One region of the Peribacillus sp. N1 genome, then DNA from elsewhere that is predicted to be linked to it. Evidence: riboswitches for the same ligand, from Rfam matches in the RefSeq annotation. Region 1 holds a riboswitch; the other holds the start of a gene.

Region 1 (3,633 bases):
TTGAACCATGGCTTGTATTCCGGATGGATCTTAGTGATGGCTTCCTCAGCTTCGCCGTCGGCACCGCCAAATTCCGTTCCTTGTTGGGTGATTAACGGTATGGTTGCAAGAATGACAACCAGGAAAAGCAGCAGTAGACTTTTTTTCATATTAACGGGCCTCCTTAGAAAAAACTCGCAGCAATTTCAATTCACCTAGATTGTATTTTTTCAAGAAATTCATTACGACGACTGTCAATAACCCCTCACTGATTGCCAAGGGAATTTGGGTCAGGGCAAAAATACCTGCAAATTTACTGAAAGAGGCCATGAATCCTCCTACCTCGGAAGGAAAAGCAAGAGCAAGTTGAACGGAAGTGACCACATAGGTTCCTAAATCTCCAAAAGCAGCTGCCAAGAAAACGGCAAGTGAAAAAGACCACCCCAATTTAGTTGCGCCCTTGAAGACAAAGTAAGCAATGAACGGTCCGCAAACGGCCATGGAAAATGCATTGGCCCCTAATGTCGTCAATCCTCCGTGAGCCAGTAAAACAGCTTGAAATAACAGAACGATGGAGCCAACGACACTCATGGCCAATGGTCCGAATAATATGGAACCCAAACCAACTCCGGTAGGGTGTGAAGAACTTCCCGTAACGGAAGGAATCTTTAGGGCCGATAAAATAAATACAAATGCGCCCGATAGGCCAAGTATCATTTTTGTTTCTGGATTTTCCCTAACTTTGGACCTAATGGACCGGTAACCCAAGATTAAAAATGGAAACGTCACGGCCCACCAGAATATAGCCCATTCAATGGGTAAAAAGCCCTCCATGATATGCATGGCCATTGCCCGGTTCGGGATAAAAAGCAACAAGATGACAAAATAAATAATTTTCCAATTGGTTCTTTTCATTCTTTCTCCTTTCAATACTTTTAAATTTTTCTGATCAATCTTGAGAAGAAAAGCGGCGCCCAACATAAAAAGCACTTCTCTCAAAGGAAAGAAGTGCGTAATGAACAGGAATTTTGCAGCATGAAGCAATCATGGGCCATTCTGCCTGATCCGCACGCCCATCCTCGTAGGCTGAAACAGTTTCACGTTTCATGGCAGGTCTCCTGGCTTTGGTTCATCATCCCATTACATCCTTCCCATCTCATTTGACAGTGGATTAAAGTTAAAGTAATAGGACTTCCCTTTACAGTGGCGGGACCGCTCCGGATTTTCACCGGCTTCCCTTTTAAGTTGAATTCCGAGAAATTCAACACCATAAAACTTATGTAATTATTTTGAAAATTCTCGTATAGTGTACCATAAAGAAATAATTTCAGCTACACTATCTTTTTTTTCGGGACGGATTTTGTTGCAAGGAAAGGATTTTAACTGGTTTTACACTATTAAACTTTTCTAAACAGTCGGAATAAACTATTGAATTTTGATAAAGTTGTTATATGATAGATTAAGTTAGTTAGAAATGTATAATAAAACCAAATATTTCATTTTAAAAGTGCCCTTGTGTGAATAAGCAAGGGATAATAGGGAAATCGGTGAAAATCCGATGCAGCCCCCGCTACTGTAAACGCTGATGAAATTGTCGATAGCCACTGGCATGATGCCGGGAAGGGACAAAGTAAAATGAAGCGTAAGCCAGGAAACCTGCTTTTAAAATTGCATGATACTTTTCGGAGGGAAAGGTAGAAGGACTATGACGATTTTGGAAGGATTTGGCATGTTTGCCTTTGGCTTCTCATTCATATAGTTTTTTTAAAACCTTGACTCTAATGTTAAGGTTTTTTATTTTGCCTTTTCCCTGAACTCAGGAGGAAGAAGATGACTACTTGGAACTTGATGGGTACAAATACGCATCTGTTGATTTGTAATGGGAGCAGCTGCATGAAAAAGGGCGGGGAAGAAGTAACCCAAGCGATTCGCGATGAAATTACTTCAAAGGGACTTGATTTGAAAATCCATACAACCAGGACACGCTGTAACGGAAGATGTAAGGATGCCTGCGTTGTGATTGCCTATCCCCAAGGAAACTGGTATCGAGTGGAAACGCCTGAATTCGGTCGGCAGATCGTCAGTAATATCGATGATGGTGAATTTGTTCCACAGATGATCTATCAATTCAATGATGGGGAAATGACCCCTAATCCAGATTTTCCTGCTCATACGGGTATTTCAAAGAACAAAGCGTAAAAGGAGATGTCTTAATGAGTACAAACGGTAAATTATTCGTCGTGGGTTTTGGGCCCGGGAATTTTGAACACATTACCAAACGTGCCGTCGAAGCCCTTCAAGAAAGTGACTACATCATTGGTTATAAAACTTATGTTGAACTCATTCAGGGACTGCTTACAGATCAAACGATCATTAGTACGGGGATGACTGAAGAAGTATCACGTGCACAGGAAGCAGTGAAACAAGCGGAGCTGGGAAAGAAAGTGGCGGTGATTTCCAGTGGGGATGCCGGAGTTTACGGGATGGCAGGGTTGGTTTATGAAGTATTGATTGAGAAAGGCTGGAAAGAAGAAACTGGAGTGGGCATTGAAGTCATTCCTGGCATTTCTGCAATCAACTCATGTGCGTCTTTACTCGGGGCACCAGTCATGCACGATTCGTGTACGATCAGCCTCAGTGATCATTTAACTCCTTGGGAACTGATCGCTAAAAGGGTTGAAGCAGCTGCAATGGCAGACTTTGTCATTGCACTTTATAATCCGCGCAGCGGCAGGCGGACCCGGCAAATTGTTGAAACACAGAAAATTCTCCTTCGCTACCGCTCGCCGGATACACCTGTCGGGTTGGTGAAAAGTGCTTATCGCGATAGGCAGGATATTGTCATAACCAATTTGCAGGATATGTTGAATCACGATATTGGAATGTTGACCACCGTCATTATCGGTAATTCATCCACCTTTTTATATGATGACAAAATCATCACACCAAGAGGCTATCAGAGAAAATATACTTTGAATTCGGAAAAGCAAACATTGAAGCCGCATCAGCGACTGCAAAAAGAAGCGGAACCGTGGGCATTAGATCAAGAGACCTTAACCGAGTCCGCTGGAGGAGTTGGATTACTTACAAAAGCACCAGAAAAGAAGCCAGCTTCCTTTGAAATGGCAATGGAGGCCCTGTCAAGAGTCAAGGGTCAAACCGTTAAGCAATCCATTCAGCCGATTGTTCAGCAAAAAATGGAGTCGGTATTCGAACTTGCCGTTAGTCCAGGTGTGGCGAATAAACAATTCACTCCCAAACAAATGATGACACTTGCGGAAGTTGTTGGGGAAAAGGGAACGATGGAATACACGCCAAATCATAAAATCGTCTTAAAGATTCCGACAACGGATCCGGAAGTCATAACGGGGAAATTGCAATCAGCAAACTTTCTTTTGTCGCCGATTGGAGATGTACTGACATTAAAAGCCTGTGATTTCTGTGATGGTGAAAAAGCGGAATCCATTCCTTATGCGGACGAAATACACCGGGTGCTTGGCGGAATGAAAATGCCCAAGGAACTGAACATCGGTTTTAATGGGTGTGGGATGGCTTGTTATAGTGCTGTGATGGATGATATCGGGATTGTCTTCCGAAAAGGGAAGTTCGACTTATTTCTTGGAGCTAAACCGGTTGGAAGAACAGCCCATCCGG
Region 2 (3,633 bases), on a different contig from region 1:
AAAAACAAGGTCGGTTAAAAAAGTCCGTGACTGCTGTGTTGGGTGGGCAACTTGCTTTTCAATCATTTGCCGGTTGGTTTAGCTAACAGGTTTTCACGGACGATTTTTGCTGCTTCGACCATGTTTTTCAGGGATGCGACGGTTTCCGGGATACCCCTTGTTTTCAGTCCGCAGTCAGGATTGATCCAAAACTGGTCTTTATCCAATACCTTGATCCCACGTTCGATCATATCGACCATTTCTTCCACTGCCGGCACACGCGGGCTGTGAATGTCATACACACCTAGACCAATACCTTTTTCATATGTTTTTTCCTCGAATGCGGAAGCAAGCTCCCCATGACTGCGGGATGTTTCGATGGAAATTACATCGGCGTCGAGGGAGGAGATGACATCCATGAAACTGTTGAAGTCGCAATAGCACATATGCGTATGAATTTGGGTTGTATCCTCCACGCTTGATGTCGATATCAAGAACGAATTCACAGCCCAGTTCAAATATTCGTCGCGATCGCTTTTTTTCAATGGCAGACCTTCTCTAAGTGCAGGCTCATCGACCTGAATCATTTTGATTCCAGCGGATTCCAATGCAATGACTTCTTTTTCCAAAGCGAGTGCCAGCTGATAGCATACATTCTCCCTGGAAATATCATCACGGACAAATGACCAGTTCAAAATCGTAACAGGACCTGTAAGCATTCCCTTTACCGTCTTCTTCGTCAGTGATTGTGCGTATACACTTTCCCTGACTGTCATCGGTTCGATGAAATGGATGTCGCCGTAGATGACTGGCGGTTTCACACAGCGGGATCCATAGGATTGTACCCACCCCTTTTCTAAAAAGACGAATCCACCTAACTTATGGCCGAAGTATTCAACCATATCCGTTCGTTCGAATTCCCCATGAACAAGGACATCCAAACCGATTTCTTCTTGGATTTCGATCCACCTGCCGATTTCTTCGTTAACGAATGTTTCATATTGCGAAGCGGTCCATTCTCCTCTTTTGAATTTCCCGCGTGCTTGTTTAACATCAAATGTCTGCGGAAAGCTGCCGATCGTAGTCGAAGGAAGAAAAGGCAATTTGAAAAATGCCTGTTGTTTTTGGTAACGCTCTTTAAATGGAAGCTGACGGCCGGCGGTTCTGGTTTTAACCTTTTCGACATTGGATTGTACAGTTCCGTGATTCCGGGCATTTGAACTTGCTAACGTTTGAAGCGTGAATTTATTTGCATCGACTTTCTCGGCGATTGCTTCAAAGCCTTGATTATTCCCTTTGACCAAGAGTGTGATTTCCTCAAGTTTCTCATCAGCGAAAGCAAGGGCCTCTTTCACTTCGTTTGATAGGGCGGTTTCATTACGAACGGTCACCGGGACATGAAGCAGGGAACAAGAGGGCTGAAGCCAGATTCGGTCTTCGGCTACCATTGTCTTAAGAGTCTCGATCAATTGGATTTTTTTCGATAAATCAGAAAGCCAAATGTTTTTTCCGTCAATCAAACCTGCAGCAAGCACTTTGTCCTTCGGAAAGCCGAATGCTTCCAGGTTGCTTAGATTCCTCCCTTTGTCATGTACAAAATCAAGACCGATTCCTTGGACTTGTAATTCGATGACTTCCTGGTAATGTTCCACGGCATCAAAGTATGTTTGTAGCATGATGTTCAGGTTTGGTGCTGCTTCATTCAGTTTTTCATAGAGGTAAGTAACAGTTTGCATATCTTCTTTGGAAATCGATGAAACAAGTGAAGGTTCGTCCATTTGAACCCACTTCACGCCTTCTTGCTCCAACTCCCGGAGGATTTGCGTGTATAGGGGAAGCAGGCTCAGGATGATGCCAGGGATATCTTGTTTTTTGAAGCCTTTGGAAAGGGAGATGAAAGTATAAGGACCGATCAACACGGGCTTTGTTTCAATTCCTAGCTTTTCCTTGGCTTCCCGATATGCTGCAAGTGGTTTATTTTCCGTTAACGTTAGCTGTGGCACCTTTAATTCAGGGACAATATAGTGATAGTTCGTATTGAACCATTTCGTCATTTCGGAAGCGACTTCATCATTGTTTCCGCGAGCCATTGAATAATAAACGGAAAGGGGAACGCTTCCGCTTTCATAGGCTGAATAACGTTCAGGAACAAGACCGAACATTACGGACATATCGAGCATTTGATCATAGAAAGTGAAGTCGTTGACAGGAATGATATCAATGCCTCGTTTCTTCTGTTTTTGTAAGTTGCCTAAACGGATGGCTTTTAGTTGTGCCGTAAATTCTGCTTCATCGATTTTACCGGACCAGTAAGCTTCCAATGTACGTTTCCATTCACGATCTTCCCCGATTCGAGGGTAACCCAAACTACTGCTTTTCAATATTCCCATCCTCCTATATTCATTTAATTGAGCAATAAAAAAAGCATTCCTAACCGTCAAAAGAGATGGTTAGAAATGCTTAAAATAAAGAGGCATGCAAAATGCCCCTTACAATTATAAGGTCCCTAACACCTCCCTATCTCCCGTAGGTTAAAACAGTGTTGTCGAAATAGGCAGGTCTCCTGACTTAGGGATTAACATTAGCGGCGGGCCTTCCCGATCCGTTGATCAGTGGCATATTGGATGGCGCTAACACTCCCATTACAGTGGCGGGACCGTCCCGGAATTACACCGGACTTCCCTTTTAATCCTAATTAAAAACTAGGAACCTATTTCCACATATGAAATTTGACAAAACCTGCCTTGATAACTGTTTGCAGGTTAAAAATTTATAAAATAAAAACTATTATAAAAATTTAGACAATCTTAACATATCCGACCAAAAGGGTCAACATGGAAAAACGATTCAGGAAAAGTATCCGGTTATAAGGTGTGTGGGTGATAAGGATGAGGTCTGTTCCTAAAAAAGAATATATTGTTTGGACAGGGAGTATGTATAGAGGAAGTGGCGTTTTGAAATGGGGCGTGGGGGATGACTTTCTACATCTTGATTGCAGGAATCATTTTTTGCATGGTGATGAGCATTCGTACGTTATTTCTTGTCGAGTCGGGAGGAAAGAAGTTTTCTCTGGAGGATATGCTGTGGCTTGGCAATTTATATGCGACGATATTAGTTGGATTTGCACTGATTTATTTATTATACGAACTTCAGAATCATTCGGTGATTCTTGATATGGGCAATCGATTGGATGGCACTTTCTATGAACAGTTGAAGACTTCTTTTTATTTTAGTGCGATGACGATGTTTTCTGTAGGGTATGGAGATATAGCCCCGATTGGAATGGGCAGGATGATAGCTACGATTCAGGCTTTCATCGGTTATACACTGCCGGCAGCGTTCGTGATCCGGACGGTGATCGATTTGGAGCACAAAGATAGGAAGGATAAATGAAAGTTGTGTTTCTTTCGATTATTGGGTACTCTTACCATAATGAAAGAAATGGAGGGTTCAATATGACTGTTAAAATTGGAGAAAAAGCACCTGATTTCAAGCTCCCTGCAAACAATGGTGAAATGGTGTCCCTATCGGATTTTAAGGGGAAATATATTGTTTTATATTTTTATCCAAAAGACATGACGCCAGGTTGCACGACGGAGGCCTGTGATTTCCGGGACCATAATGAGCAATTTGAGGAATTGAACGCGGTCATCA

The links. A riboswitch is a leader RNA that binds a small molecule or an ion and turns the genes downstream of it on or off. The one in region 1 is predicted to bind cobalamin.
Region 2: another riboswitch for cobalamin. It lies ahead of metE (5-methyltetrahydropteroyltriglutamate--homocysteine S-methyltransferase); the one in region 1 lies ahead of ACYP5M_RS02345 ((2Fe-2S) ferredoxin domain-containing protein).

The regions. Positions count from the first base shown of each region.
Region 1 is NZ_BAAHZO010000001.1:505,296-508,928, forward strand. It holds gene ACYP5M_RS02330 (energy-coupling factor ABC transporter substrate-binding protein) at 1-149, opposite strand, end outside; gene ACYP5M_RS02335 (energy-coupling factor ABC transporter permease) at 151-894, opposite strand; gene ACYP5M_RS02340 (hypothetical protein) at 929-1,087, opposite strand; cobalamin riboswitch at 1,071-1,266, opposite strand; cobalamin riboswitch at 1,468-1,657, shown strand; gene ACYP5M_RS02345 ((2Fe-2S) ferredoxin domain-containing protein) at 1,810-2,178, shown strand; gene cobJ (precorrin-3B C(17)-methyltransferase) at 2,193-3,633, shown strand, end outside.
Region 2 is NZ_BAAHZO010000007.1:163,538-167,170, forward strand. It holds gene ACYP5M_RS23415 (acyl-CoA thioesterase) at 1-66, opposite strand, end outside; gene metE (5-methyltetrahydropteroyltriglutamate--homocysteine S-methyltransferase) at 63-2,369, opposite strand; cobalamin riboswitch at 2,516-2,708, opposite strand; gene ACYP5M_RS23425 (potassium channel family protein) at 2,953-3,372, shown strand; gene bcp (thioredoxin-dependent thiol peroxidase) at 3,435-3,633, shown strand, end outside.